2 regions of the Glutamicibacter sp. St.4D3 genome follow, and region 1 is predicted to be linked to the other one. Evidence: predicted binding sites of a transcription regulator. Region 1 holds the regulator's gene; the other holds the start of a gene.

Region 1 (15,012 bases):
ACTTCCCACCTACAGCGCACCCTTCGTGGACGGGATTTGGTCCCCCATGCGGGGGTCGGTTTCCACCGCTTCGCGCAGCGCCCGTGCCAGGGCCTTGAACTGCGCTTCAACGATGTGGTGTGGGTCGCGCCCGGAGAGTACCTCGATGTGGGCGCAGATCTGGGCGTGGAAGGTCAGCGACTCGAAGACGTGGCGCGTCATCGACCCGGTGAAGTGCCCTCCGATCAGGTGGTATTCCTGGCCGGCCGGCTCCCCGCCGTGCACCAGGTAGGGCCGCCCGGAGATGTCCACGACGGCGCGGGCCAGGGCCTCGTCCAACGGCGCGTAGGCGGTGCCGAACCGGCGGATGCCGGCCTTGTTGCCCAGGGCGGTGCGCAGCACCTCGCCAATGGTGATGGCGGTGTCCTCCACGGTGTGGTGCACGTCGATGTGGGTGTCGCCGGTGGCGCGCACGGTCAGGTCGATCAGCGAGTGCTTGGACAGTGCGGTGAGCATGTGGTCGAAGAACGGCACGGAGGTGCTGATCTCGGACTTGCCGGTGCCGTCCAGGTCAAGTTCGACGAACACGGACGATTCGCTGGTCACGCGTTCCATGCGGGCTTTGCGGCCGCCCAGGGATTCGGCAGACATCTTCTTCCTTCGCTAGCTTCTGGCAGTTTGCTGGTGCGCCGGTTCGAGCAGCTCGCTGAGCCGGTCGAGGAAGGCGGTGGTTTCCGCCTCGGTGCCGGCGGTGACGCGCAGGGTGCCAGGGATCCCGTTGTTACGCACAATGATCCCTGCCTCGAGCAGGCCCTGCCAAATCGCTTCCGGATCCTGCAGCCCGCCGAAGAACACGAAGTTCGAATCGCTGACCGAGGGCTGCAGGCCCAGTTCGGTCAACCGGGTGACGATCCGGTCACGCTGGGTCTTGATCTGTTCGACCTCGGCCAGCAGCGCGTCCACGTTTTTCAGTGCCGCGATCGCGGTGGCCTGGGTGACCGCCGAGAGGTGGTAGGGCAGACGCACCAACCGGATGGCGTCACTGACTTCAGGGGCCGCGGCCAGATAGCCAAGGCGTGCCCCGGCCAGCGCAAACGCCTTGGACATGGTCCGGGTGACGATCAGGCGCTGGCGGCCGGGCAGCAGGCCCAGCGCGGACTTGGTTCCGGCCAACGCGAACTCGGCGTAGGCCTCATCGACGATCACGATCGCGTTGTTCTCGCTGGCCGCCTCGTAGACGGCTTGGATGACATCCAGCCCCAGGGCGGTACCCGTGGGGTTGTTGGGTGAGCAGAGGATCACGATGTTCGGGCGGTGTTCGCGCACCTGGCTGGCCGCCGATTCGGCGCTGAGCGTGAAGTCCGCGGCACGGGTTCCGGCGATGAAGGCGGTGTCGGTGCCGCTGGCCAGCAGCGGGTACATGGAGTACGTGGGTACGAAGCTCATGACGCTGCGTCCCGGTCCACCGAAGGCCTGGAGGATTTGCTGCAGGATTTCGTTCGAGCCGTTCGCCGCCCAGATGTTCTCGGCACGCAGTTCATGCCCCAGGTAGTCGGCGAGCAGTTCACGCAGTTCGGTGAATTCGCGGTCCGGGTAGCGGTTGAGGGTGGTGGCGGCCTTGGCCACTTCTTGTGCAATTGCCTCGACCACGGCCGGCGGCAGTGGATGGGTGTTTTCGTTGACGTTCAACTGGATGGGCACGTCGATTTGCGGCGCGCCGTAGGGAGAGAGCCCGCGGAGATTCTCACGCAAGGGCAGTTGACTTAACAGTTCACTGCGGTCTTTCACACGGTAATTCTAAGCTGGGGCGGCCGCTGGCAGTGAATCAGTGACGCTCCAGGCGGTAACAATGAACCGCGGGCTACTGCTGGTCCAGGACCGGAATCTGCAGGGTTTGTCCGGCCTGCAGCACGCCGCCATGCAGCGAGTTCATTTCGCCGATGTAGCGAATGGCATCTTCCTGGTTGTAGCCTTGCGCGTATTCGCTGGCCAAGTCCCACAGGGTGTCCCCGGGAATGACGGTCACCTCCACCGTTTCAACGCCTGCTGGCTCCTGGTCGGAGGCCATTACGGAGTTGGAGAACGTGGTCAGCAGGAAAGTTGCCGCCAGGGCCAGCAGGAAGACCGGAACCCCGATCAACACAACCCAGCCGCGTCGGGTCAGGCGGATTCGCATGCGTGTGGTGCTTTGATCTTTATCCAGTGCCGTAGTGGCCATGGCCGATCTCCTCTCAGGACGAGCGTGATGCGAGTTTCTAATGTTCGAACATCTCATTCGAAGATATGTTCGGATCTAGTACATCTTTTCTAACAGAGCTCGGCGACACTTGTCTAGATAGTTCGAACAAATCTTTGAAAGAGGCTTCGAAATCCACTAGGATTTCGAAGTAAATCGAGCATGAGGACATCACAACAGTCAGCACCGACAGTTTGACCGCTCGGCCATGACTCGCAATCGTTAGGGAAGGCAGAAATTACATGTCAGCATCACAACGCACTCCGCGTGCCAATGCTCGGTCGCTGACCATCCGCCAGAAGAAGATCCTGGAAACCATCCAGCGGGCCATCGGGAACAACGGCTACCCGCCCTCGATGCGTGAGATTGGCGACTCGGTCGGGTTGGCCAGCCTCTCCTCGGTAACCCACCAGTTGGGTCAGCTGGAGAAGCTCGGCTATATCCGGCGGGACCCGCGCCGCCCCCGCGCCATGGAAATTCTGCTTCCGCTGCAGCTGAACGACGAGTCTGAATCCGCTTCCAAGGAACCGGCCGCCCAGCCGGAGCCGGCCGATGAGACCAAGGTCATTGAGCTGAGCACCTCGGCGGACACCACGATGGTGCCACTGGTTGGACGTATTGCCGCCGGTGGTCCGATCCTAGCTGAGCAGAGCGTCGAGGATGTCTTCTCCCTGCCGCGTCAGCTCGTGGGCCACGGTGAGCTGTTCATGTTGCGGGTTTCGGGCGACTCCATGGTGGATGCCGCCATTTGCGACGGCGACTGGGTGGTGGTGCGCCGTCAGCAGACCGCCGACAACGGCGACATTGTTGCCGCCCTGCTGGATGAGGAAGCCACCGTCAAGACCTTCCGCCAGCGTGATGGCCACACCTGGCTGCTTCCGCAGAACTCGCGCTACGAACCGATCCTGGGCGACAGCGCCACCATCATGGGCCGCGTTGTTTCGGTGATGCGTTCGCTCTAGCCTTCCTGCCACCTTCGGCACAGTCCCGGTGTTTCGCGTTACCAAACGCGGCACACCGGGATTTTGTTTTGGCTCTGCTCGACGCTCCCACCCAAGCCGGGAATCAATTCATCCGGAAAACGTCCGCTAGGGGACGAGGCAGGTGAAGGCCGGCAGTGGCAGGCGCAGTTGTTCAAGGACCACCTTTTCGTGGGGCACCACGGGGATTGGCAGGTCATCGAGCCCGAACCAGCGAAGATCCACGGCCTTGTCCGGCTCCTGGATCTCGGGTGTGCCCTGCCAGGTGCGGCATTCGAAAAAGAAGTCGACGCGGCCGGGCTGATCCTTGACCGCAGCCGGGCGCTGCAGCACCGTCAGGGGGTGAAGATGTTCTTGGCAGACCAGTACACCCAGCTCCTCGCCAGCTTCTCGAATGGCTGCCGCTACTGCGTTTTCCCCATTCTCCAGATGCCCGGCGGCGGCAGCGCCCCAGTACCCGTCCAGGAAACCAGTGCCTCGCCGCTGTTGCAGCAGCACGGCGTCGGCTTGGCGAAAGATCACGTAACTCACTGCGATGAGTCCGCTGCGTGCCGGAGGCAAGTCCTGCGGTGGAAGGCTCATGAGGTCCTTCGTTTCAGGTCGGTGCTCTGCGTGACGACCGCTGCGGCCGAGAGGATGCTCCAGCGCTGCACGGCTTCCGAGAGCTGAGCCGTCTGCTTGTCCAGGACGGTGGCGGCGGTATCGGAAACGAGCCGCGCGGCGGTTTGCCGCGCCTGCTGCGGCAGTCGGTGATCCGTAGCGGCCAGCGCCAGGTAGCGGCAGAGGATTCCGGTGAATAGGCTCCCATCCCCGCCCTGTTCCAGGCGCAGCCCCTGCTGTGGAACGGTGAGCCCACGGTCCACCGCGTCGATGAGGTCGGCGGCCTGGCGCAGGTACCGTTCGTCCCCGAGCTCCAGCCAGGCCCCAAGGATTGGGCCCTGGTTGTAGGTGTAGATCTGTCCTTCGAGCCGATGCCCGGCGTTAACCAGATAGATCCCATCCAGGTAGAGGCCCAGGGTGGGGTCGAAGAGCTTCTCTCGCATCCAGTCGACCAGCGCGCCAGCGGTTTTCCGGTCCCCGATGCGGGCGAAGTGTAGGGCCGCGGGGCCGTTGACCGGCACGTTCTTGAACGCGCGTTTGCGTGACCAGTACAGGCCGCCGCCAAGCACCGAATCCTGACCGCTGCGCAGTTGGCGGGTCAGCGAGTCCACCGCCGACTGGGCAAGTTTTGCCGGTTGCTGGTGCAGTTCCAGGCACAGCGCGTTCAGCCGGTGGCTGGAGAGCGCCAGCCAGGCCATGTCATCAAAGAAATAGTTCGGGAACACCCCGAAGTTGCGGATCTTGATCCCGCGCAGCAGCCGCAGCCCGCGGCGCACCTCGGCCTTGGCTGCCTCGGGTGCGCCGGCCCGCGCATAGTGACACCCCATGTCCACGATCGCGTCCAGGTAGTGGGCCTGCCACCAGTAGTGCCATTCAGACCATGGGGCGTCCCCTCGGATCCGGCGCCCACGGGCTGCCGGCGCCTTAGGGGTGGGAACCGGTGCCCGCAACGCTCCGATCCAGGTGCCGGGCAGCCCCATGAGCCGGTGCCCGAAACGGTCGTTGACATCACGGGCAGCGTTGTCGGCCAGCGCGGTCCAGCTGTGGGTCATGCACTGCTCCTCTACCTGACAGGGGTCGGCGGGCAACCACCGGGTGCGGCGGTGTTCTGTGACGAGTCTACGTTTCCCGCCCAGCGCGCGCATTGGCCGCCGTACTTGGCTTGGCGCCGGCCGCGGGAGCATGCTGGAGACATGATGCATGCGGCGGTTATCGATGTTCCCGGTCCGGCTGAAGCCATTGCGGTGCGTGAGGTTCCGATTCCCACACCCAAACCGGACGAGGTGTTGGTGCGCGCCGAGTTCTCCTGCGTGAACCATGTGGACACCTTTGTGCGTTCCGGCGCGTACGCCACCGAGCTTCCCTCCCCGTTCATCCTCGGTCGGGATGTGGCCGGCACGGTCGAGGCCGTGGGCGAGTCGGTCACCGGGTTCAGCGTCGGGGACCGGGTCTGGTCAAACTCGTTGGGGTATGACAGGCGGCAGGGGTCCTTTGCCGAATTCTGCGTGGTGCCGGCCGCACGGCTTTTCACGCTCCCGCAGAACGTGGCGGATTTGCGCGGCGTGGTGGCGCTGTCCCATGCCATGACCACCGCGTGGCTGGGGCTGGGGCGCAGCGCACCGCTGGCCGCCGGGCAGTCGGTGTTCATTGGTGGGGCGGCCGGTGCCGTGGGCAGTGCAGCCGTGCAGTTTGCCTGCGCCCGGGGCGCCCGGGTGATTGCCAGCGCCGCCCCGGCGGATCATTCCTGGGTCAGGGATTTGGGGGCTGACACCGTGCTGGACTATGCCCGGCCCGACCTCATCGAAGCGGTGGCCTCCCATGTGCCCGAAGGTGCCGCGATCTGGTGGGACACGTCGGGTCACCAGCAGCTGGCCCAGCTTATCCCGGCGCTGGCCAACCGGGGCACCGTGTTGATTTCCGCGGGCCTGCAGGCCGAGGCCAGCATTCCGGTCGGTGCGCTCTACACCCGGGATGTGAGCGTGAAGGGTTTCGCCGTCTCGAACGCGAGAGCCGAGGAACTTTCTGCGGCGGCCGCCGCGCTGAATGAGTTGCTGGCCACGAGGGAGCTGAAGTACCGGGTGGATCGCGAATTGCCCTTGGAGCAGGCTGGCGAAGCCCACCGGCTGGTGGAGGCCGGTGGGCTTCATGGAAAGGTTCTGGTGCGCCTGCGCGGCTGACCCGGGCGGGGGCGGCCGGCCCCGGCTACTTGTTCGGGTTCAGCCGTTTGAGCACCCCGAGGATGACCTTCTTGTCCGGAGTGGGCCACATCGGCGGCAGCGAGCTCTTCAGGTAGCCGCCGTAGCGTGCAGTGGCCATCCGGGAATCCAGCACCGCCACCACGCCCTTGTCGTTGATCGACCGGATCAGGCGTCCGGCCCCCTGGGCCAGGCGCACCGCAGCGTGGGCGGCGGAGACCTGCATGAATCCGTTGCCGCCGTGGCGGGCGATGTCCTGGGTGCGGGCCTTGGAGATCGGGTCATCGGGGCGCGGGAACGGGATCTTGTCGATGATCACCAGCCGGCAGGCGTCCCCCGGCACGTCCACCCCCTGCCACAGGGTCATGGTGCCGAACAGGCACGCATCCCGGTCGGCGCTGAAGTCGGCGACCAGGGATTTCATGCTCGCCTCCCCCTGGCACAGGATCGGCACGTCCAGCTTCGGGCGCAGGATCGCCGCCGCCTCCTCGGCCGAGCGCTTCGAGGTGAACAGCACCAGCGCCCCTCCCCCGGAGGCCTCGATCAGATCCTCGATCTCATCCAGGGTTTCGGCGCTGAGCTGCCGCCCGGGCTTGGGCAGGTGCTTGGCCACGTACAGGATCCCCTGCTTGGGGTAGTTGAACGGACTGCCCACGTCCACGCCCTGCCAGGAGGGGGCGCCCTCCCCCATCAGGCCCAGCGCCCCGGCGACGGAGTCGAACTGGGCGCCGATGGCCAGGGTGGCGCTGGTGAGCACGACCGTGCGCCCGTCAAACAGGCCCTCGCGCAATTTGCCGGCCACCGACAGCGGCGCCACGTTCAGGGTGGCGGGGGTGGATTCATCGGCCTCCACATAGCCACGGCCCTCAACGAACTCACGCGGCCGTGACGTCCAAATCACCTCGCGGCGTTCCTCGTGCTCCAGCATCCGCAGCGAGTCATCGAGCACCGCCTGCATCTGCGAGCGGGCCGTCTGCCGGCCACCGTCCACCGGATCCCCGGCTTCGGGCTTGGTCAGGGACAGGATGACCCGGGCCTGTTCGGCGATGTCGTTCAGTGCAATCCCGCTGGCCTCGTCCAGGCCGCGTTCCAGCAGGCCAGTGGCCTGCCCGGACAGCGCCTTGTCCAGCCGGTTGGCGGCGTTGACCATTTCATCGACGTTGACCGCGCAGTGGCGCTTCATCGACCCGGCGGCGGTGAGCACGGTGCGCGGAGACAACGCGCTGGCCACCGAGGAAGTGACCCGGTCCTGCAGTTCGTGGGCCTCATCGATGATCGCCACATCGAAGTCCGGCAGCACCGAGAGCCCCTCGAACGCGGACACCGCCAGCAATGCGTGGTTGGTGATCACCACGTCGGCCTCGGCGGCCCGGGCCCGGGCCATCTCGGAGAAGCATTCATCGGCCATCGGGCACTTTTGGGAGCCCAGGCATTCCATGGCGGAAACCGAGACCTGGCGCCAGGCCTTGTCCGAGACCCCGGGCACCAGTTCGTCCCGGTCCCCGGTCTCGGTTTCCTCGGCCCACTCGCGCAGCTTCATGACCTCGGTTGCCAGCGGGGAGAAGACCTGGCCGGCGGCCGGGGCCTCGTCCATGGCGAACAGCGTGCCCTCGTCATCCGGGTACCCGCCGCCGAGCTTGTACTGGCACAGGTAGTTGGCCCGGCCCTTGAGCAGGGAGACGTCCATGGGACGCGAAAGCTTGCCCTTCAGGGCGTTAAGCAGGCGTGGGACATCGCGGCCCACAATCTGGGACTGCAGCGCCAGGGTGGCGGTGGAGACGATCACCGGCTTGGCCGAGGTCTGGGCGTAGGCCAGGGCCGGAATCAGGTACCCCATCGACTTGCCCGTACCGGTGCCGGCCTGCACCAGCAGGTGCTCGTCCTCCTCCAGGGCGCGCACCACCTGGCGCACCATTTCCTGCTGCCCGGTGCGGCTTTGGCCGCCCATGGAGGACACGGCGGTCTCCAACAGGTCCAACGCCTGCTTCTGCTTATCCATGAATGTTGTACTGCTCCAACTCCGCAGCCAGCGACTTGCGGACCTTGACGATCATGCGGGTGCCCGATTCCTGGTGCTCGCTGTCCAGGATCTCGGCTTCGGCCTGGTGCAGCTTGGCCACCAGGTCCCCGCGCTCATACGGGATGAGCACTTCAAGCTGGATGTCCGGCCGCGGGATCGAGGAGCTGATCTTGGCAAGCAGCTCGTCGATGCCCTGCCCGGTGTAGGCCGAGACCACCACCGAGTTTGATTCGCGGTTGCGCACCCGTTCGATGACGTACGGGTCGGCCACGTCGGCCTTGTTCAGCACGATGATCTCCGGGATGTGCATGGCCTCCACCTCGGTGAGCACCTTGCGCACCGCGGCGATCTGGCCTTCGGGATCCGGGTGGGAGGCATCCACCACGTGCAGGATCAGATCCGAGTCGGCGATCTCCTCCAGCGTGGAGCGGAACGCCTCCACCAGCTGGGTGGGCAGGTTGGAGACAAAACCAACCGTGTCCGCCAGTGTGTAGGTCAACCCGTCCTCGGTGGCCGCCTGGCGCACGGTGGGATCCAGGGTGGCGAACAATGCGTTCTCCACCAGCACCCCGGCGTTGGTCAGCCGGTTGAGCAGCGAGGACTTGCCGGCGTTGGTGTACCCGGCGATCGCCACGGAGGGGACCTCGTTGCGCCTGCGGTTGGCGCGCTTGGCCTCGCGGGCCGGCTTCATGCCCTTGATCTCGCGGCGCAGCTTGGCCATCCGGTCGCGAATGCGCCGGCGGTCCATTTCGATCTTGGTTTCACCAGGACCGCGCGAACCGATGCCGCCGCCGGCGGCGCCAACCCGGCCACCGGCCTGGCGGGACATCGACTCGCCCCAACCGCGCAGGCGCGGCAGCAGGTACTCCAGCTGTGCCAGTTCCACCTGGGCCTTGCCCTCGCGGGACTTGGCGTGTTGGGCGAAGATGTCCAGGATCAGTGCGGTGCGGTCAATGACCTTGACCTTAACGATGTCCTCCAGCGCACGGCGCTGGGAGGGCGCGATCTCCGCGTCCACGATCACGGTATCCGCCCCGGTGTCGGCGACGATGCCGCGCAGCTCCTCGGCCTTGCCCGATCCCAGGTAGGTATTCGGGTCGACCTTCAGGCGACGCTGCACGACCCCGTCCAGGACTTCCGAACCGGCGGTTTCGGCCAGCGCGGCCAGTTCGCGCAGCGAGTTCTCGGCCTCCTGGGCGGTCCCTTCGGACCAGACCCCGGCCAGCACCACGCGTTCCAGGCGCAGCTGGCGATTTTCAACTTCGGTGACGTCTTCGAGTTCGGTGGACAACCCGGCTACGCGGCGCAGCGCGCGACGATCGGCCAGATCTTCCTGGAAGCCGTCGTATTCGGTGTGCTCCTGGACGAAACTGTCCAGGGCGGTGGCGCGGTTGGCGAAGATGTCCTCTTCGTCCTCGGCGGCGAACCGGTGCGTGGTCGGCGTCTGCTGCTTGTCGGCAGCCAGGATCCGGTCGATGGCGGCCTGGATCTGCTCGTCATCCATCGGCGAGTTGTTCTCGTTGGACTCGGTATTGGTCATGTTCCCCTTTGAAGTGCTGTACATTCCAGAATAGTGCTCGCTGCCCCCGGTTGGCGATTGGCCACGGGGACGTTCGATGTGATTCGACATGGTTGTCTTCCTTGCGCTGTTCGCTGCTGATTAATGATTCGAATCGGCAACACGCTGGAACAAGGGAAATTAAGATCCCTGGCAAACACTTCACCTTGAGAGCTGGGCAAGGAAGGGAAGCAGTCCAAAGAGAAAAACCCTGATGTCGTCCATGGAATCTCAACGCTGGGGGCATCAGAAATATGCCCGGGCTGTTAGCGGGATTCGCGGGTTACCGTGCTGACGGTGTTAGACGAAAATCAGGATCATGCCAGAAATTCTACCAGTTGCCCGGTCCTGGCGATATTGCGTAGCGCACATCGTTTGTTGGCCGTGAACACTCCGGGATAATCTTCGGTGTATGAGCTCGGATCACTACTTCAGCGCCACACCCGCGTCCGCCGATGAACGGCGCACCATCACGGTCGAGCTCAACGGCCAGAAGTACCAGGTGCAAACCGCTTCGGGGACCTTCTCCCCCACCGGGCTGGACAAGGGCACCGCGGTGCTCTTGGAGCACGTGCCGGCCCCACGCGGCACCGTCCTGGACATCGGCTGTGGCTGGGGTCCGGTCGCCATGACCGCGGCACTGCAGAACCCGGATTCGAAGGTTTACGGGGTTGAGGTCAATGAGCGCTCCATCGACTTGGCCCGGCTCAACGCCCAGGCGCTTGGACTGGAGAACCTGACCATCAGCGACCCCGACGGGCTCGAGGATGACCTGCAATTCGACACCATCTGGTCCAACCCGCCGATCCGCATCGGCAAGGACGCGCTGCACGAGCTGCTGCTGAAGTGGCTGCCCCGGCTGGCTCCGGGCGGTGAAGCGTGGATGGTGGTCCAAAAGAACCTGGGCAGCGATTCACTGCAGAAGTGGCTGGTGGGGCAGCTGCCAACGGACTGGAGCATCACCCGCGAGACCAGCTCCAAGGGCTTCCGCATCCTGAAGGTCACCCGGCCGAACTAATCCGTGCCCGGGCCAAGCGCCGTTCGAAGGTGGCTGGCCTTGGCCAGCACGAAGCGCTGCCTGCCTAGTCGCGGGTCAATACTCCGCGCCCGACCAGGACCGCTGGGCCGCTGAGGATGACATCGTCGGTGCCATCCTCGTTCTTGCGGAAAGCCACCCCCACTTGTCCGCCGGGGATGTTCACCACCCAGTCATCGATTACCGTGGTCGAACCGGCCCAATAGCGGACCGCCGCCGCTGCGGCACAGGCTCCGGTGCCGCACGAGAGCGTCTCCCCGACCCCGCGCTCGTGAACCCGCATGGTCACGGCCCCAATCCCTTCGGAGACCAACGGCTCGGCCGGCACCACGAATTCCACGTTCGTCCCGTGTTCGGGCACCGGATCCACCGCGGGCGCGACGCTCAGATCCAGGGCCGAGAGCTCCTGCATCTCGGCCAGGGCCACCACGGCGTGCGGATTGCCCATGGTGATGGACAAGGCCGGGCGCCCCTGCTCCCAGCCGTGGGCTCGCACCAGGCTGTCCAGCGCGTTGTCGTTGGCCTGTTCGGAATGGATCAGCCCCCAGGGACCCAGGTTGACCGCATACCCGTCCTCCAGCCGGGTCACCTGCTTCACCCCGGCACGGCTGCCAATCTGTAGGGTGCTGCCCACCGGCAGGTCCACCAGCTGCTCCTGGATCAGGAAATGCACGAACAGGCGCACCCCGTTGCCGCACATTTCCGCGATGGACCCGTCGGCGTTGCGGTAGTCCATGAACCAGTATGCGTCGGGCTGCGCCTCCACCTGGTAGGCGTACTCCTCCACCGCTGCGGTGGGCACGGCACGTATGACCCCGTCACCGCCGAGCCCGAAGTGCCGGTCGGCCAGCGCGGCCACGTGCTCGGCCTGCAGCACCAGCTGGTCCTGGGGATCGGAAATAAGCACGAAGTCGTTGCCGGTGGCGTGGCCCTTGGCATAGGACAGGCCGGTGAGCTGATCAAGTGCATGAGCCATGGGGGTGTCCTTTGCTGGCGGTGGTTTCGCTAGTGCGCGGCGGCGTCGCTGGAGACAAGTTCCAGCGCCCGCTCTATGGTTCCATCCTCGGTGGGGTCCAGCCAAGTAACCCGGTCATCTGCCGAAAACCAGGTAATCTGGCGACGGGCGAACTTGCGCGTGGCCACAATGGTGGCGTCGATGGCCTGCTCGCGGGTGAGCTTCCCATCGATCAGGTCAATGTACTGCTGGTAGCCGATGGCCCGGGACGCGGTTTTCCCCTTACGCAGCCCCCGATCAAGCAGGCCACGCACCTCATCTTCCAGGCCCTGTGCATCCATGTGATGCACCCGGGCGGCCAGACGTTCATGCAGTGCCGGCCGGTCCAGGTTCAACCCGATTTGGATGGCCGGCTGGAAGTACTGGCGTTGGGGCATATAGGAGCTGAACGCACGCCCGGAGATCTCATGGACCTCCACGGCGCGGATGGCGCGGCGCAGGTCCAGGTTCCGAGCCGCCGAAACCGGGTCCACCGCGGCCAGGTGCGCGCGCAGCGGCGCTTCACCTTCGTGATCCACCTGCTCTTCCAGACGCCGGCGCACCTGCGGATCAGTGGGCGGGAAGTCGATGACATCCAGTGCCGCACGCACATAGAGCCCGGAGCCGCCGACCATGACCGGCACCCGGCCGCGGGAACGGATCTGCTCAAAGCAGATGCGCGCCTGTTCCTGGAAACGGGCCACCGATGCCTCCTCGGTGATGTCCATGATGTCCATCAGGTGGTGTTCGATGCCGCCGCGCCCCCCCAGTGGCAGCTTGGCGGTGCCGATGTCCATCCCACGGTAGAACTGCAGGGCGTCGGAGTTGACGATCTCCCCGCCCAGCTGTTGGGCCAGGGCGATCGCCAGATCCGATTTTCCGGTGCCGGTGGGCCCGACGACCGCGATCACCGGCAGGTATGCTGCATCCACGTCCCGGCTACTTGCGCACCATCAGGGTGGGCATGCCCAGGCTGGTCTTGCCCGGGGTGCTGTTGCCGCCGGAGGCCGGCACCCCGCAGCTTTCGGCCTGAGCGCGGTCCCATGCGTCCCCGGCCCGCGAACGGCGCAGCGAGTACTGTTCCAGGCTGGGGTCGGAGATCAGGTGGAATGCGGCGGCCTCGGTGATCGGCAGGGTCACCAAGTCGCCCGGGCGCGGGCTCTGGGCACCTTCGGGCACCGAGAAGTGCACCAGACGCTGGTCCTGGGAACGCCCGGCCAGACGGTGAGTTTCCTCGGACTTGCGCCCAGACTGTTCGGTGACCAGTACCTCCACGGTGCGGCCCAGTTGCTTGGCGTTCTCTTCCTTGGCGATGCGGTCCTGCAACGCGGTCAAACGTTCGAAGCGTTCCTGGACCACGGCCTTGGGCAGCTGCTCCTCCATGGTGGCCGCAGGGGTGCCCGGGCGCGGCGAGTACTGGAAGGTGAACGCGGAGGAGAACCGGGAGGCTTCGACCACGTCCAGGGTGGCCTGGAAATCCTCTTCGGTTTCACCGGGGAAACCGACGATGATGTCGGTGGTGATCGCCGCGTGCGGGATCCGCTCGCGCACCTTGTCCAGGATGCCCAGGAATTTCTTGGAGCGGTACGAGCGGCGCATGTCCTTCAGCACCTTGTCCGAACCCGACTGCAGCGGCATGTGCAGCTGGGGCATGACGTTCGGGGTTTCGGCCATGGCCTCGATGACGTCATCGGTGAACGCGGCCGGGTGCGGGCTGGTGAAGCGCACGCGTTCCAGGCCCTCGATCTCACCGCAGGCGCGCAGCAGCTTGCCGAAGGCCAGCCGGTCCCCGAACTCGACACCGTAGGAGTTCACGTTCTGGCCCAGCAGGGTCACCTCGATGGCGCCGTCGGCGACCAGGGCCTTGATTTCTGCCAGGATCTCCCCGGGACGGCGGTCGCGCTCCTTGCCGCGCAGGGAGGGAACAATGCAGAAGGTGCAGGTGTTGTTGCATCCCACGGAGATTGACACCCATCCGGCATACACGGATTCGCGGCGGGTGGGCAATGTGGAGGGGAAGACGTCCAGGGTCTCCAGGATCTCCAGCTCGGCCTTCTTGTTATGGCGTGAGCGAGCCAGCAGGGTCGGCAGTGAGCCGATGTTGTGGGTTCCGAAAACCACGTCCACCCAAGGCGCCTTCTTCAGGATGGTGTCCCGGTCCTTCTGGGCCAGGCAGCCGCCGACGGCGATCTGCATATTCGGGCGTTCGCGTTTCAGCGGGGCCAGGCGTCCCAGGTTGCCGTAGAGCTTGTTGTCCGCGTTTTCGCGCACGGCACAGGTGTTGAAGACGATCACGTCGGCCACGTCATCGACCTGCTCGTCGGGTTTGCGGCTCAACCCGGCATCTTCGAGCAGGCCGGAGAGCCGCTCGGAATCGTGCACGTTCATCTGACAACCGAAAGTGCGCACCTCATAGGTGCGGGGCAGGTTTTCGTCGTCAATCGGGGTCAGGGTTGCTTGCTCAGTCACCATTCAAGGTTACCGAATCTTACCGGTCTGGACATCTTAGCCTTGGCTGTTCTGAGCGCCGGCTAAGACGTCGGTAGCCGTCGGGGGCCGCGGCTGCGTATCCGCGCGTTGGCCCTAGTGTTCGCCGAAGCGGGCGTCCCATTCCTCACGCGCGACGCGGAAGGCCATGGATCCGTTGTAGCCCTTGCGCCCTAGCATCCCAACCAGTCGGCGCAGTGCCTTTGCGCGGTCTACCCCCATGGATGCCGGACGGAGTTTGGTCCGGGCCAATTCGCGGGCCCGCTCTTCCTCGTCCGCGTCATCCACTTGTTCCAGGGCCATCTGGGTGATTTCGTCATCGACTCCCTTGGACCGCAGTTCATGCTTCAGCGCCTGGCGAGCCAGCCCCCGGGTTCGGGTGCGGGCGCGGACCCAGGCGTCGGCGAACTTTTGGTCATCCACCAGGTCGACCTCGATGAAGCGTTCGATGACCTCATCAGCGATGGCCTCGGGACACTCCTTGTCCAGCAGCTTGTCCTTCAGCTGTTTCGCAGACTTGTCGCTGGCGGTCAGCTGGCGCAGCAGGATGACGCGCGCCTTCTCCCGCCATTGGTCATCGCTGAGTTCTTCGGGTTCTTCGGTTTCCCGCTGTGCCTTGGGCAGGCGCTTGGCGGAGCGTTTCTTTTTTTCGGCCTTCCGCGGCGGAGCGGGTGATTGCATGATCCGCTCCATGGAGGCACGCAACTCCTCCACCGTGGCTGGCGACCCGTCCTCGGCACCAGCCAATTGCGCGGATGCGAGTGGACCGGACGTCGCGGTGGAAGGTGTGCCTGCGGAGGCATCCGCCGCGGCACCCGCCATAACCGAATCGTCGTCTACGGCCTGCTCGTCGGGGTCGGGTCTGGCCCAGTCGGGCATCTCCTGCGGGTCACCGAAGAACTCATCGGATACGCGCTCGGCGCCGTA
Region 2 (15,012 bases), 690 kb from region 1:
TATCACTCATGGTTCCATCGCTACGGAGAACATTAAGCATTAAGCGTAGATCGTGCAGCGTTTCCGAACTGAGCTTAGAGATCACGTCGATCGCTTCACGCGAAGTATTGTCATTGTTTGCGAACTTCGCGGCCTTGGACTGCATCGCCACGATAGTGATGTCGTGGGCGACAATGTCATGCAAATCCCGCGCGATGTTCTTTCGCTCATCACGAATAGCGTTCTCTGTACGTTCCCGCAGTCTCTCCATCTGTTTCACGCTCTGCTGGTTCTTCTCGAGCAGCACAAAGATGCTGCGTGAGGTCATAAAAGCAAGAATAACTACGGGAATTTGTACGACTAGCGTGATTGCGTCATCTTGAGCACGGATGGCAAACTGCAACATCCAAACCACTAACAATGACAGGTAGATGTTTCGGACGAGCGCAGAATCAACGCTTGCGACCAAGGCGGTAAAAATACCGAGTGAAGCAACAAGAAGAAGTAATTGTTCCCCATTGCCAAAGGCAAAAAACAACATCGCAATGTAGGCGCCAAGGGAAGCCCACACAAACCTGTAAGCCAGAGCAAGAATGATTATAAGTAGGACCGCAAAGCCAGCAGCTCGGATCACTCGCCCATCACTGTTTCCGATGCCGTTCTGTAGCAGCGTTACAATCTCAGTAAGCGTTACAGCTGCGAGAGCGAGTATTCCGAGCCAAATAATCAGGTTCCTACCGCCGAAGACCCGGCTTAGGTGCAATTTTGTTCGTAAACTCATGCGCACTCTAAACCGGGCCTAAGCGGTAAGCCATCGAAAGGCTGATTAGCAAGACACTCCGTAGCGCTTGCAGACCCACTTCGAGAAGTCGGTTGCCCAACCGGCCGGCGAAGCCACCGGAGGTCCTGCCTGCGCCACGGCCGGTGCGGCCTGGGCGGGTGCGGCGGACTGAACGGCGGCAATTGGCGAGATAGCCAAGGCCAGTGCAGCTGCTGCATATACGAGTTTCATAATCCATCCCCAACGCTAGAACTTATATACTTCGACACTAAGCAGCCACTTTTTCGGTTCCCGCAAAGGAAGTTGAATTACCCATGGAGCAAGTCAGAGTTCTGATTGCGGACGACGAACCGCTCATCCGGCGTGCCTTGGGCACAATCCTAGCAACAGACGATGCCATTTTGTTATTAAATTCCGTACAAAATGGACAGGAAGCAGTAAACTACTGCTCCTCTCACGAGGTGGATGTTGTTCTCATGGATTTGCAGATGCCGATCATGGACGGCGTCGAGGCCACCCGACAGATCAAACACCACAGTCCACAAACGGCAATCCTGGCGATTACCGCGTTCTCCTCCGATGATTACCTGGTGCCCGTCCTACTGGCCGGCGCCTCGGGATACCTCGTGAAGGATACCGAGCCGGCGGAAATCGTTCAGGCAGTATTGTCGGTGCATTCGGGCACCGCCGCCATCTCCCCCTCGGTATCCACGGACCTGATCGCAGCCGTGCAGCGTGCCTACAGCCCGCCCGCCTCCTCCGAAGGTGTCGCTGACGAGCTGGGCCTCACCGCCCGCGAGATGCAGATCCTCACCCTCTTGTCCCAAGGCCTGAACAACACCGAAATCTGCAAATACCTCGATGTCGCCGAGACGACGGTTAAATCGCATATGGCCAAAATCTTCCACAAGCTTGGCGTGCGTGACCGCGTCCAGGCACTGATCGTGGCCACCCAGCTCCAACTGGTGAATCTCAACGCGCGAGAAATCGACCCCCCGCACCGTTAAAGCCGCCCCAGCGTGTGAAGCGCATAACTTTCGAACCAATTTTCGGTGTTCGGGAATAGTTGGCGATCTGTAGCGTTGAACATGAGTACGTAACACTCAAGTTTCAGGAGGCTCACTTGCCAGCGTTCTTCGGTTCATCCGCCGATGGCTCGTTTGAGGAATTCCTTTCGCGGTTCCTCTCTTCGCGAGCCCAATCAGCCCGTCCGATCGACATCACCCGTCTGCTCTCGCAACGCACTCATGAAGTGGTTTCACGGGCTGCCACTATTGCCAGCGAGGACGGCCACGACGAAATCGATGCCTTGCACTTGCTTTTGGCATTGCTGCATACCGAACCGGTTGCCTCGCACTTGAAGTTCATGGGAGTGGACCTCGAGGCCCTGGCCGCCGCAGCCAACCAGCGTCTTCCCAAGCGCTCGGAAAGCAACGAGAAGACCAACCGGCTCTCGGCCGCTGCCCAGCGTTCCCTGTTTGACGCCTACCAGGTGGCTCGCAACTACGGCTCCACCTACATTGATCCGGAGCACCTGTTCCTGGCCTTTGTCTTCTCCCCGGAGTCCCCGGTGGGAATCTTGCTGGCCGAGCACGGTGTGACCGCCCAGTCCCTGCAGCAGGCCGCTGCCGAACAGGCACAGCGTGCCGCCGGCCAGGGGCAGCAGGAACAGCAACAGGAATCCGACGAGTCGATGCTGGAGCGCTTCGGCACCGACTTGACCGCACTGGCTGCCGATGGGCAGATCGACCCGGTGATCGGTCGCGACCAGGAACTGGAGCAGGTCATTGAGATCCTGGCCCGGCGCACCAAGAACAACCCGGTGCTGATCGGTGAAGCCGGCGTCGGCAAGACCGCCATCGCCGAGGGCCTGGCCCGTTCCATCGTCGCCGACGAGGTGCCGGAGCAGATCTCGGGCACCCGGCTGATCTCCATTGACCTGCCGGGCATGCTCGCCGGTACCCGCTACCGCGGTGACTTCGAGCAGCGCCTGACCTCCCTGCTGGAGGAAATCGCCAGCGCCGAGGGCCAGACCATCGTGTTCATCGATGAGATGCACCTGTTGGTCGGCGCGGGGGCCGGGGAATCGGGCAGCATGGATGCGGCCAACATCCTCAAGCCGCGGCTGGCCCGCGGTGAGTTGCGGCTGATCGGCGCCACCACCCTCTCCGAGTTCCGCAAGGTGGAGAAGGATGCCGCGCTGACCCGCCGCTTCGGCAAGGTCACCGTCAATGAGCCCAGCGAGGAGCATGCACTGCAGATCCTGCAGGGTCTGAAGGAGTCCTACGAGGATCACCACCAAGTCCAGTACACGGACGCGGCCCTGCAGGCCGCGGTGAGCCTCTCGGCCCGCTACCTGACCGACCGTCAGCTGCCGGACAAGGCCATCGACCTGCTGGACATTGCCGGTGCCCGGCGCTCGATTGCCGCCGACGGCACCGTGGATGTCCAGGCGCTGCGTTCCGAGCTGGTTGACTCCGAACGGGACAAGGCCCGGGCCATCGCGGAGGAACGGTTCGAGGACGCCGGTGCGTGGCGCGACCACATCACCGAGCTGACCGAACGGATCCGCCAGGTGGAGTCCACCGGTGGCAAGAGCGTGACCCGCGTGGTCGATGAGGAGCAGATCGCCGAGGTCATTGCCCGCTCGACCGGCATCCCGGCCGCCCGGATCACCTCGGATGACAAGTCGCGCCTGGCCAAACTGGAAGAGGAATTGCATTCCTCGGTCATCGGCCAGCACGATGCGGTCTCCGCGGTGGCTCGTGCGGTGCGTCGTTCACGCACCGGCATGGCCAACGCCAACCGTCCGATTGCCTCGTTCATGTTCCTGGGCCCGACCGGCGTGGGTAAGACCGAGCTGGCCAAGGCGCTTGCGACGAACCTGTTCGGCAAGTCCGATGCGCTGATCCGTATCGACATGAGCGAATACGGTGAGAAGCACACCGTGGCACGGCTGATCGGTGCCCCTCCGGGGTACATCGGTCACGACGAGCCGGGCCAGCTGACCGAAAAGGTGCGGCGCAACCCATACTCGGTGATCCTGCTCGACGAGATCGAGAAGGCCCACCCGGACATCTTCAACGTTCTGTTGCAGGTGCTCGATGACGGACGGCTGACCGACGCCCAGGGCCGGACCGTGGACTTCTCGAACACGCTGATCCTGATGACCAGCAACCTGGGCAGCCAGTACCTGGCCAGCCGCACCGGTTCACTGGGCTTCGCCTCCGCCAATGCGCAGAGCGAACGCTCGGACATCCGGGCAAAGGTCATGGGCAAGGTGCGCGAATTCGTTCGCCCCGAGTTCCTGAACCGCCTGGATGAGGTACTGCTGTTCAGCAAGCTCAGCGAGGAGGAGATTGCCCAGATCGTGACCCTGGTGCTGGGGGAAACCCGCAGCTACCTGTCCGACCAGAAGCTGCAGCTGAAGGTGACCGATGCGGCCACCAGCTGGTTGGCAACCGAGGGCTACGATCCGGAGTTCGGCGCCCGCCCACTGCGCCGCCTGGTGCAGCGCAGGGTTCACGACGCGATCGCGGATCTGCTGGTCGCCGACGAACTGGGCGAGGGCGACACCGTTCTGGTCGATGTCGTCGACGGGAAACTGTCGGTCGGCAAGGACCAGCCGGTGGCGGCCGCCACCACCGCCGAATACTTCGGGGTCTAACCCGAACGCGGTAGCCAGCTGCTAGCTGCAACTGCCCCGCAGTCCTTTTCACCTTGTGTGCGAAGGCTGCGGGGCAGTTTTGCTGTGCCGGGAACAGCGGACAGAGCCGCGGGGCGAGACGAGGCGAGAAGGTGGCCAAACAGGTTTCGTTCCTTATCAGGTCCCGGTCTACACTGATCGGGAATCACCCGACCTGGAAGGCCTCATGCGCGCAGCTATCCCCTTGTCTCTTGTTGTTGCCGGGCTGCTGCTCACCGGCTGTTCCACGGCAGCGGTTCCGCAGAAGAGCGCTGAAGCGGTCACCCAGCCTTCGTCGGCGGCACCGTCCACTGCTGCCGCTACAGCGAATCCAGACGTATCCTCCGTTCAGAGTGAGGATCCTGCATCGTCACGTCCGGGCGCATCCCCTGCCACGACGGCTACCGCCCAGCAGTGGGCGGACGAAAAGATGGCCATGTGGGTAGAGAATTCGGGGATCAAGTCCGTTAAGGGGTTTCTTCCGCCCTACAACCTCATCAACTCATGGAAAGTTAACGAACCGGGCAATATCACTGTCTACCTAGAGAATTCCTATCGGTTCAATTCGGACGGCATGTTCCAGAGCTACCAAACCGCTGAGGATGAGCTGCGCGTCATGGGACTAGTTATGTTCGAGAGCATCGGAGAATCCTCTCCAGAGCTGGAAGCCGTCACTTTCACGACAGAAGACGGCTCAAAAAGCGGCACCTACTCTCGTGCGCGCACCGGAGCGGATCCGGCCGACCTGGAGAGTTGGGCCGAAGAAAAATACGTGCAGTAGCTCGACAGCATGAATGATACGTACGAGTCCTTCTGCGGAAAGAGCATCAAGAAATTGGAGGATTATCGGTCCTGCATTCCCACCGATCCTCACGCGTACATTGCATCCGTTGAGGCGCCTGCACGCGGAGAGCTCCTGGTGACCTTGGCGGACGGAAAATGGCAAAACAATACCTACGACACTGCAAGAATCCCCGGTGTTGATTTTGTCTCCGGCAACATGATTCTGAAGATCAACAAGAAAGCTCATAGTAGTGAGGCCGTGGAGAAGTTGACTGTAAAAACTGAAAACGGGAAGGAATCCAGCACGGGAACGCGCGAGCAATGGAGCCAGTAATGCTCTACTCCACGACCTTACGACGTCAATGCCTCCACATAGGGTTAACCACATGAGCGAAGAACTACGAATTCCATTCGACGGCGAGACCGTGAGCGCGCTCTGGGATCCAGCCGCGGATCCAAAGGCGCTTCTCATCGTCGCTCACGGCTCAGGCGCGGGCAAGGACCACCCGTTTATGTCCGGGTTTGCCACTGCGTTGCCCGGACTTGGGATCAGCACGCTGCGCTTTAATTTTCCATACATGGATGCGGGCAAGAAGTTTCCGGACCGCGCTCCCCGAGCAGTAGAAGTGTGGAAACAGGTAAGGGAATGGGCTGCTGAAAATCTTGCCGCAGGTCTTCCCGTATTCGCCGCTGGCAAATCCTTCGGTGGGCGCATGGCGTCGGCAGCGGTGGCCGAAGGGATGCAGACTCCAGGCCTCATCTTCCTTGGTTATCCGCTGCACGCACCAAAGAAGACCGAAAAACTGCGCGATGAGCATCTGTACGGTCTGGACACCCCAATGTTGTTCTTGCAGGGAACCAAGGACCCTTTTGCAACACCGCAGCTGCTCGAGGATGTGGTCGGAAAACTTGGCGCAAGGGCAACGCTGCATTGGATCGAAGGCGGGGATCATTCCTTCAAAACTGCATACTCCGGGCGCTCGGTCGAGCAAGATGGAGCCCTGCTCGCTCCGCTTGCCTCCAACTTCATCGACCAGTTTCTGCTGTAACTATTTTTTGGGCCCGAGGGTAAAGGCAATGGGTGTCCTGGCCCTCCCCTAGTGGGAGAGTGACAGGACACCCATTACCCGGTGTACAGAGCCCTCTAGTCGGGCCGTTTATTGCAGATTATTCGCTGCTTATATTCGGTCTCCTTTTATACGTAGTCCTTGTACTTCTCGAGGTGGCGCACTGGAGTCGACAGCGCATCACGGCGGAACGGGTCACCCAATTCTCGGGTGCACATCACTTCGATGACAGTGGTCTTGCCGTCGTTCATTTGTGCATCCACGGCAGCTTGGAGTGCGGGTCCGACATCCTCAAGTTTGTCGACTACGACTCCTTCAGCGCCCATGCTGCGAGCCATCTCTGCAAAGCTCTCGCCGTTGTCGAGTTCGCCAGCAACAAAGCGGCGCCCGTAGAACTCCACCTGGTTCTTCTTCTCTGCACCCCACTGCCGATTCCGGAATACAACCGCAGTGACAGGGATATCGTGGCGGACCGCCGTCAGAACTTCTCCCATGCTCATGGCCCACGCGCCGTCCCCTGCGTAAGCAATCGCCGGTCGTTCAGGCGCGGCTGCCTTAGCTCCAATGATCGTCGGCAGCGCGTAGCCGCAGTTGCCAAAGGACATCGGCGCAAAGAAGCTGCGTGGCTTCTCAAAACGAAGGTAGCTGTGGGCCACAGAGTTGATATTGCCGATGTCGGTTGAAACCATAACGTCTTCCGGCATGGCCTTCTCCAGCTCGCGCAGGACCTGACGAGGATGCAGCCAATTGCCGTCTTCGTCCTTGGCTTCTTCAATCACATCCAGCGAATAGTCATCCTTTTCGTGAGTCCAAGCCGAGAGCTCTTCTTCCCACGCTTCTTTCTCAGCCCGGATAGCTGAAGCACGTTCCGCCTTCGTGGCATCCGAATCAAGCGCACGGCTCTTCAGACGCGCGACCAGTTCCGTCGCGACAGCCTTGGCGTCCCCGCAGATACCGACGGAGATCTTCTTAACCAGGCCCAGCATCTTGTGATCAGCGTCGACTTGAATGATTTTTGCATCGTTTGGCCAGTAAGCCTGGCCGTACTGCGGCAAGGTGCCAAATGGTCCAAGTCGCGTGCCCAGTGCGAGGACGACGTCAGCTTGGGAAATCAGCTTCATCCCCGCCTTCGAGCCCTGGTATCCCAGAGGACCGGCCCAAAGAGGATGACTGGCAGGGAACGAGTCATTGTGCTGGTAGCTGTTCACGACCGGAGCGCCTAGCCGTTCGGCGAGGGCTTTACACTCTTCGACGCCGTCAGCCATAACGACGCCCCCACCGGAAATAATCACGGGGAACTTGGCCTGGGCCAGCAGTTCCACCGCCTCGTCGAGCGATTTCGTTCCACCCGCTCCACGGTCGACACGACGTGGCTCAGGGATCTCCGTCGTGGACTCGCCATAAAAGTAATCGCGAGGGATGTTGAGCTGTGTCGGGCCGATTTCGCTCATGGCCCGATCGAAGCAACGTGCCGTGTATTCTGCCATGCGGTTGGGATGGGTGACATGTCCCTGGTACTTGGTGAACTCCTGGAACATAGGCAACTGGTTGGCTTCCTGAAAACCACCCAGTCCCATGGTGTTGGTGCCCGCTTCTGGAGTCACAATAACAACCGGGCTATGGGCCCAGAATGCAGCGGCGATACCGGTGACACAGTTTGAGATGCCAGGGCCGTTCTGCCCGATGACTACACCGTGCCGCCCGGACGCACGGGCGTAGCCGTCAGCCATGTGTGCAGCGCCTTGCTCGTGAACCACCGGTACCAGGCGAATCCCTGCGGGCGCAAAGATATCCATGGCGTCCATGAAGGCTGAGCCCATGATTCCAAAGATATCGGTGACATCATTGGCTACCAAAGTTTCGACGAACGCCTCAGACGGCGTCATCTTTTGCACTCCCTTGACCGCTTCGCGCTTGGCGACCGGCGCTGCCTGCGCGCTCGCGTCGTCCGTCTCAACCCGCTGGGATTCAATGATCTGTTCGGACATGTTGCCCCCTTCAGTGGAACATACTTTCTGCATCTCAGAAAATGGTGCGTTTTCCCATAGAAAATGGGATTGACACCAAAGCTATGCGAGCTGAGTCACATTCGTCAAGACCTGTTCAGCTTTTTGTTTCGAATGTTAGTATTTAATGAAACTTCGAATCGGGAGGAGTCCTACCATGGACAATCTCACCGAGCCTTCGCTCGGGGCGCAGGGGTCAGTTCAGGGCGAGACGCCGGCACTACGCTTGTTCGCCTTACTGGAACTCATCACGAGCCGAGATCAGCTATTTACGCTGCAATCACTTGTCGATCAGACCGGTCTGCCTAAGCCGACATTGCACCGGATGTTGCAGCAGCTGGAAAGCGCGGATCTGCTAACTCGGCACAGCGATGGACGCCATTACGCCACGGGAGCAAGAATGCGGCGTCTTGCCGAGGACGTTTTACTTAACGACACACGCAAAGGTGCGCGTAACGCGATCTTGCAGGACCTAGTGTCCCGCATCGGCGAAAGCTGCAATATCACCGCCCTCTCTGGCAACGAGGTGATCTATCTAGATCGCGTCGAAACTTCTGAACCAATTCGCGTACACCTCGGCCCGGGCTCTCGCGTTCCGGCGCACTGTTCAGCGAGTGGAAAGCTCATCATCGCTCAATTTGGCCCTGCGCAGCGCCGTCGTCTACTCGGCACGGGTCGCCTACCTCGGTACACGGAGCAAACGCTGACCGATTTTGAGGCACTGGAATCCGAGCTGGCACTCGTTCGCCAGCAGGGCTATGCACTCGACCGTCAAGAATTCTTGAACGGCCTAGTGTGTCTCGCGGTCTTAGTTCCGAACGCGGCAGGACGCTCGAATATGTGCGTTGCTATTCAAGCACCGGTAATGCGCAAATCTGCATCGGATCTGGAACAGCTACTGCCGTTGGTACAGCAAGCAGCCGCAGATATTGCGCGAATTGAGGATTTGGAAGAAGACGACAGCCCACTAGCTGCAGGATGGTAAAGATGACGACCTTCGCCCCGGCACCGACTGACGAATTCGAAAGCGTGAGCGCGCGCAGACTCTTCGATATTGATACTGACCTAACGGTGACTCGATTTCTTGGTGACTCGCCTCATGTACCAACAATCGACACGAACTATCGGTTCAATAAGCCCACCACGTTGGCCATACTCGCGGGTTTCATGCACGATTCGCGAGTCTTGGTGCAGGGGATGCATGGCACGGGCAAGTCGAGCCATATTGAGCAGGTCGCGGCGCGTCTTCGTTGGCCGGTGATGCGAGTCAACCTTGACGGGCAGTTAGGGCGTATGGATTTGGTCGGCAAGGATAGCGTCGTGATACGTGATGGGCAGCCGACTACATCGTTCCAAGAAGGTGTCATTCCTTGGGCGATGAGCCAACCAATGGCCCTCATTCTTGATGAGTACGATGCAGGTCGTCCAGATGTCATGTTTGTAATCCAACGCCTGCTAGAGCAGAACGGGGCACTCGTGCTGCCCGACCAGAATCGCGTCATTCAGCCCCATCCGCATTTTCGGTTGTTCGCAACGTCTAATACTGTCGGATTGGGAAACTTGAACGGTCTCTATCATGGTGTGCAGCGCTTAAATCACGCGCAGATTGACCGCTGGAACGTTGTCGCCAGCCTCAACTTCCTGCCGGCTGAGGACGAGATCTCTATCGTAGCGGGGCGTGTTCCGGAACTGGCTCGCACTCCGGAAGGCATGGAGCTAATTCGTGCCATGGTGTCCGTTGCTGCATTGACGCGTGACGGGTTTGCGGCCGGCGATGTTTCTACACTCATGTCGCCACGCACCGTGATCACCTGGGCCCAAAACATCGAAATATTCCGCGATCCTGCTTTGGCATTTCGCCTCACCTTCCTCAATAAGTGCGATGAATCAGAACACTCTCTCATCGCGGAATACTTCCAACGTTGTTTTGACACAGAACTGCCAGAGTCTATGGCCATTGATTTTTAGAAGGCTTCAGCGATGACTGAACAGCCTACGGAGCCGCCCCGCATATCACAACACGCTCAGGAGATCAGACGCCTCCAGAGCGCTTGCCTCCGGGCACTGAGTGCTGATGCCGGATTAGAGTTACGTGGCAACACTGCCTGGAGCTCCGGCAGGATGCTTCCCATCAACGCAGCCCATCTCTACCCTCAAATTGGCTATTCCGATTTGCACGCCTATCGAGGCGCTAGCGACGGAATGGCCCTTCGGGTGCGTCATTCAGATATGAGACAGCATCAAGAGCTACTTCCGAAATCTTCGGGCGGCCGTTTCATCTTCGAGCTTCTCGAGCAATTCCGGTGCGAGTCGCTAAACAGGTTGCCTGGCGTTCGCTCAAATCTCGACAATGGATTTCACAGTTGGACCACACAGTTTCAGGCGTCAGCTTTGGCAGAGACGGAGCTAGGGCAGATGCTATTCGCACTGGCCCAAGTCTGCCGGTCCAAAATCAATGGCACCGGGCTAGCTCCAGAGATGGAAGATTCCATCGAAGCTGCGCGCATAGCTTTCCCATCCGGCATCGGGGCGTTAGCGGCCCGTCTCCGTCCGGCACGTTTTGACCAGCTCCGATTCGCGCAGATCTCACTGCGTATTGCCAGACTGGTAGACGACAGTATCGCCGCGCACCACTCCAATCGCGGCAGTCGGCCGGCACCACGACGTCGAGCGGATGATTCACGATTCACTCTACATCTGGATGTCGCTGGTGAAGCTGCTGCCGTCGCACGTGCAGCATTGGACCCTGGATCCAAGAGCGGGCGCGAGGATTCCCGCTACCGTGCCTTTACCCGACAGTATGATCAGGTTGTTCCGGCAACCCAGCATATTCGTGCTGGGCTACTCGAACGCTACCGTGCGGAGATCGCGCATTTAGCGTCTCAATCTGGAATAAACCACAGATTCCTCGCACGGGCCCTGCGAGCGATCTTCTGCTATCCCACACCGGATGGCTGGTATGGGGGTGCCGAACGCGGCTTGATTGACGGCGGCAGGTTGGCTACGTTGATTGCCTCTCCCACTGACCATAGAGTATTTCGAGAAACACACGAAGCATCGCATCCATTCGCAGCGATCAGCTTTCTCATCGATTGCTCGGGATCGATGCGGCACCATGCGAAATCGATTGCTTCGTTTCTGAACCTGACGATAAGAGCGCTGGATCAGTGTGAGGTTCCCGTAGAGGTCCTCGGCTACACAACGCGAGCTTGGAATGGCGGCCGCCCGCTAAGCGAATGGCGTCGTGCCGGCTCACCCCAACAGCCGGGACGGCTGAACGAGATAAACCATCTTATCTTTAAAGACTTCACTTCAAGCTGGCGGACGAGCCGGAACAGCATCGGCGCATTGTTGCACCAGCCTCTCTACAAGGAGGGCGTAGACGGTGAAGCTGTGAGATGGGCCCTACACCGTCTATCCGAAAATGCCGCAGAACGTCGAGTTCTTATCGTCATTTCAGATGGAAGTCCATCGGATACCGCCACGACACAAACGAACGGTGCATCCTACCTCCACCAGGATCTGGTTGAGGTGATCAGGCACGCAAATACTAGCCGAACAAGTGTCGCAGGAATAGGTTTGGGATTAGACATGAGCCCGTATTTCGGTGATCAGGCAGTAGTAATTGAAGACTGTGAGCTTTCCAGCGACCGCGGGATCCGTGCCTTCTTGTCGCTCTTGGCAAGGCTTCCCACCCTCCGCTAAATTCAACTTCCTGCTGTCATTCGTACCCGTTGGAGACCCAGTAGACACTGTTGCGCTCTCGTCATCTATAGGAGAATGGGTCTTCCAAAAAACGTAAGTTATCGCAATTCAGGCTGTCCGCTAGATGCTGCCTTTCAGGCGGGCGAAATTGCGTTGTCTGAAACGCCAGCCGCTCCCGGCCCATTGAGCCCGCCCGAGAAGAATGCTTACCCTCGGCACGCTGTTTCCCAGGTTAATTTATGCGGTCAAAGGAACGGCGTCCAGATTCAAAAACGGAGGCTGGCCAAATAGTTCTTCGGCAACTTGGTGAGGGCCGAACCCAATGGCACATTCGTAGGCTCGCGTGACCACGCCAGAGAAAAGGCTTCCGTTGCCTGAATCTCACTCACGACAAGCCCGCAGACTGGAAGCACGTCAAACCATTTCCATGAGAGGGATCTCTGCGCAGGACAATGCGGAGGTGGGAAAGATAACTGGCTAACCGACAGAGCACACCAGGCTTACCTCATCCGGTGATGGGCGTCCCGACACCTTAGTCCCTTGAATACAAGACAAGGCCCGCGAAGACGAGGTTGCTTCCCGGGCCTTGTCAGCCTTTATTCGATTGCCTACCTTTTCACTTTGACCGCTAGCTCCGTGCCTGCTGGCCGCGGTGCTCCGAGCACTAGCATGTCGACTTGCTCATCGCTCAGTGTCTTATTGTGCTTACGACGCATGAGGAAGAACAGAACTCCGAGCAGCGTCCACACAGCCAGCGCGATCATCGATTCCTTTCCGAGCACTCCAGGCGACCCAGGAATCAATAGCAACGCCATAAACGTCAGCGAGGTGATCGCCCCAAGCAGGCTGAGAACCTTCTTTGAAGTCGAGTTGACGTCTCCTAGAGAGCTGATTCCCTGTTTGGAATTTGTCGTGCGGAAAAGCTTGAAAGCGCACAAACACGTGTACAGGTAAGCGACCGTTACACCGACAGCCGACATGTCTACTACCCAGGTAAGCGCAGCGCGGCCAAACCACGGGCTGATCAAGCAAACTGCTGCCACAAAGAGAACTCCGTAGTGGGGGGTCTTGTACTTGGGGTGAAGCCGGGCAAACACTGCCGGAATCATCTGCGCGCGCCCCATGCCCAGCAGGATGCGACTGGCCGATACGTAGAAACCGTTCAGCCCCGTGCTGACGCCCATGGTGATGCCGATGGTCAGCAACAGCATTCCTACACCGCCCATGACCGCGGTCAAAGCATCGGCGCTACCCCAGGCCGAAGTCCCATTTGCCAAGGCCTCCCAAGGTGCACTGAAAGCAACTGCCGCAATCATTGCACAGTACAGCAATGCAGCAGCCAACAGAGCCAGCACGATCAGTCGCATGGCTTTGGCCGGAGGAAAATCGAACTCTTCGGCCGCCTGAGGCACATTATCAAATCCGATAAATGCCCAAGGCGCGATGGCGACGATCGCGGCAATAGCGGCAACTGGATTCACTTCAGCGGGAAACGCGGGGGTAGCGTTGCTCAGTACTGCCTGTGGACTGGCCAGGACGCCGACCAGGATGCACGCCACCGCTATCAGCATGATGACGCAGGCGATGAATTGAATTCTGCCCGACAGCGCTGTGCCTCGAATGTTGAGCAGGGCGAAGACGATCAGCACAGTCAACGAGATGGCTACCTCGACGATGTACACATCCCATCCGGCCACGGTGTAGAGGTATCCCTGCTGCACTACGTCCGGCATGAGCTTGCGGAAAAGCAAGGCCATGGCTGAAGCGTTCAGGGCCACAATACAGGTATACCCCAGGGTCAGGTACCAGCCGCAGAAGAACGCGTGTGTACGTCCGAAACCGACAAGCGCGAATGCTAGCTCACCACCGGAAACCGGGAAGGACTTGATCAGGAAGCCATAGCTGACGGCGATAAGAATCATCAGCGCTCCACCGATCATGAAGCCGCTCAAAGCTCCGACGGGTCCGCCGATCACGAGCCAGTCAGTGGGCAAAATAAACGCGCCCCATCCGACGGCAGATCCCAGAGCAATTGCCCAGACCCACCGGGCCTTAAGTGTTTTGGCTAGGCGTTCGGGCTGTTCTCCCCCTGACGCGGATTCCATAGCGATTCCGGAAGGTCTCGCCGGTTGGCTGGTGTTGCTTGTAGTAGTCGCCTTCATTTTTACCTCGATCTCAAGTGGTGCTGCACTTCTTTGGACTGACTCTTACTCCTTCACGCCTCGGCGGGCGGTGAAGGCAGAGACTGCACCAAGCTGATAAGGGAGACATTTACGATGTCTGAGACGCTCGCCCCACGGGACAAGTCATTGACCGGCGCGGCCAGGCCCTGAAGGATCGGCCCATAGGCCTGCGCTTCGGCTAACCGCTGAGTGATTTTATATCCGATGTTCCCGGCCGCCAGGTTCGGGAATATAAACACGTTGGCTCTTCCGGCTACTTCAGATTGCGGTGCTTTAGCGGCTGCGACAGCGGAATCCGCTGCCGCATCAAACTGAAGTTCACCATCTACGCATAGGCTGGGGCGCCATTGGCGTACCAATTTCGTGGCTTCACGTACCGTCCTAATACTCGGATGCTCGGCGCTTCCGGCTGTGGAGAAAGAAAGCATTGCAACCCGAGGTGTTGTGCCTGTTATTGCTTGAAACGTACCGGCAGTATCGATGGCGATCCGAGCCAGTTGTTCGACCTCGGGGTCGGGTACCACCGCGCAATCGCCGTAGGCAAGATACTGTCCAGACGTCAAGCGCATCAGAAAGCAGGACGATACGGTCGCCCCTTTTTCTGCCGGTCCGACGACACGAAATGCGGAACGCATGATGTCTGCCGTGGGCAGGGTTGCCCCCGCCACAACAGCTTCTCCTTCTCCACATGCGACTTTCGCCATGGCCAGCGCCACCGGGTCTTGCAAGGCCTGGTCCACCGCTTCTGCACCGCGTGGTTCCAGCGAGGAACGCAGGTGCTCCTCAACCGATGAGGTGCGCAGTTCGCGTATCGAACAGTTCC

The links. The regulator LexA, encoded in region 1, represses DNA repair genes until DNA is damaged. The targets are predictions, from matches to a motif close to TCGAACANNTGTTCGA.
Region 2: a site for LexA is predicted at 8,298-8,313, ahead of xsc (sulfoacetaldehyde acetyltransferase). Genes of this name have one in related genera too.

The regions. Positions count from the first base shown of each region.
Region 1 is NZ_AP039380.1:1,010,174-1,025,185, reverse strand. It holds gene hisH (imidazole glycerol phosphate synthase subunit HisH) at 1-9, opposite strand, end outside; gene hisB (imidazoleglycerol-phosphate dehydratase HisB) at 10-630, opposite strand; gene AC6I21_RS04715 (histidinol-phosphate transaminase) at 643-1,767, opposite strand; gene AC6I21_RS04710 (LysM peptidoglycan-binding domain-containing protein) at 1,841-2,197, opposite strand; gene lexA (transcriptional repressor LexA) at 2,458-3,177, shown strand; gene AC6I21_RS04700 (NUDIX domain-containing protein) at 3,304-3,777, opposite strand; gene AC6I21_RS04695 (glycoside hydrolase family 76 protein) at 3,774-4,847, opposite strand; gene AC6I21_RS04690 (NADPH:quinone reductase) at 4,989-5,972, shown strand; gene AC6I21_RS04685 (ATP-dependent DNA helicase) at 5,998-7,989, opposite strand; gene hflX (GTPase HflX) at 7,982-9,550, opposite strand; gene AC6I21_RS04675 (class I SAM-dependent methyltransferase) at 9,981-10,586, shown strand; gene dapF (diaminopimelate epimerase) at 10,651-11,580, opposite strand; gene miaA (tRNA (adenosine(37)-N6)-dimethylallyltransferase MiaA) at 11,610-12,530, opposite strand; gene miaB (tRNA (N6-isopentenyl adenosine(37)-C2)-methylthiotransferase MiaB) at 12,538-14,070, opposite strand; gene AC6I21_RS04655 (regulatory protein RecX) at 14,182-15,012, opposite strand, start outside.
Region 2 is NZ_AP039380.1:315,451-330,462, reverse strand. It holds gene AC6I21_RS01575 (sensor histidine kinase) at 1-760, opposite strand, end outside; gene AC6I21_RS01570 (response regulator) at 1,075-1,767, shown strand; gene AC6I21_RS01565 (ATP-dependent Clp protease ATP-binding subunit) at 1,884-4,427, shown strand; gene AC6I21_RS01560 (hypothetical protein) at 4,633-5,226, shown strand; gene AC6I21_RS01555 (hypothetical protein) at 5,236-5,562, shown strand; gene AC6I21_RS01550 (alpha/beta hydrolase family protein) at 5,615-6,277, shown strand; gene xsc (sulfoacetaldehyde acetyltransferase) at 6,424-8,283, opposite strand; gene AC6I21_RS01540 (IclR family transcriptional regulator) at 8,459-9,286, shown strand; gene AC6I21_RS01535 (AAA family ATPase) at 9,289-10,269, shown strand; gene AC6I21_RS01530 (cobaltochelatase CobT-related protein) at 10,282-12,006, shown strand; gene AC6I21_RS01525 (APC family permease) at 12,615-14,168, opposite strand; gene AC6I21_RS01520 (phosphotransacetylase) at 14,222-15,012, opposite strand, start outside.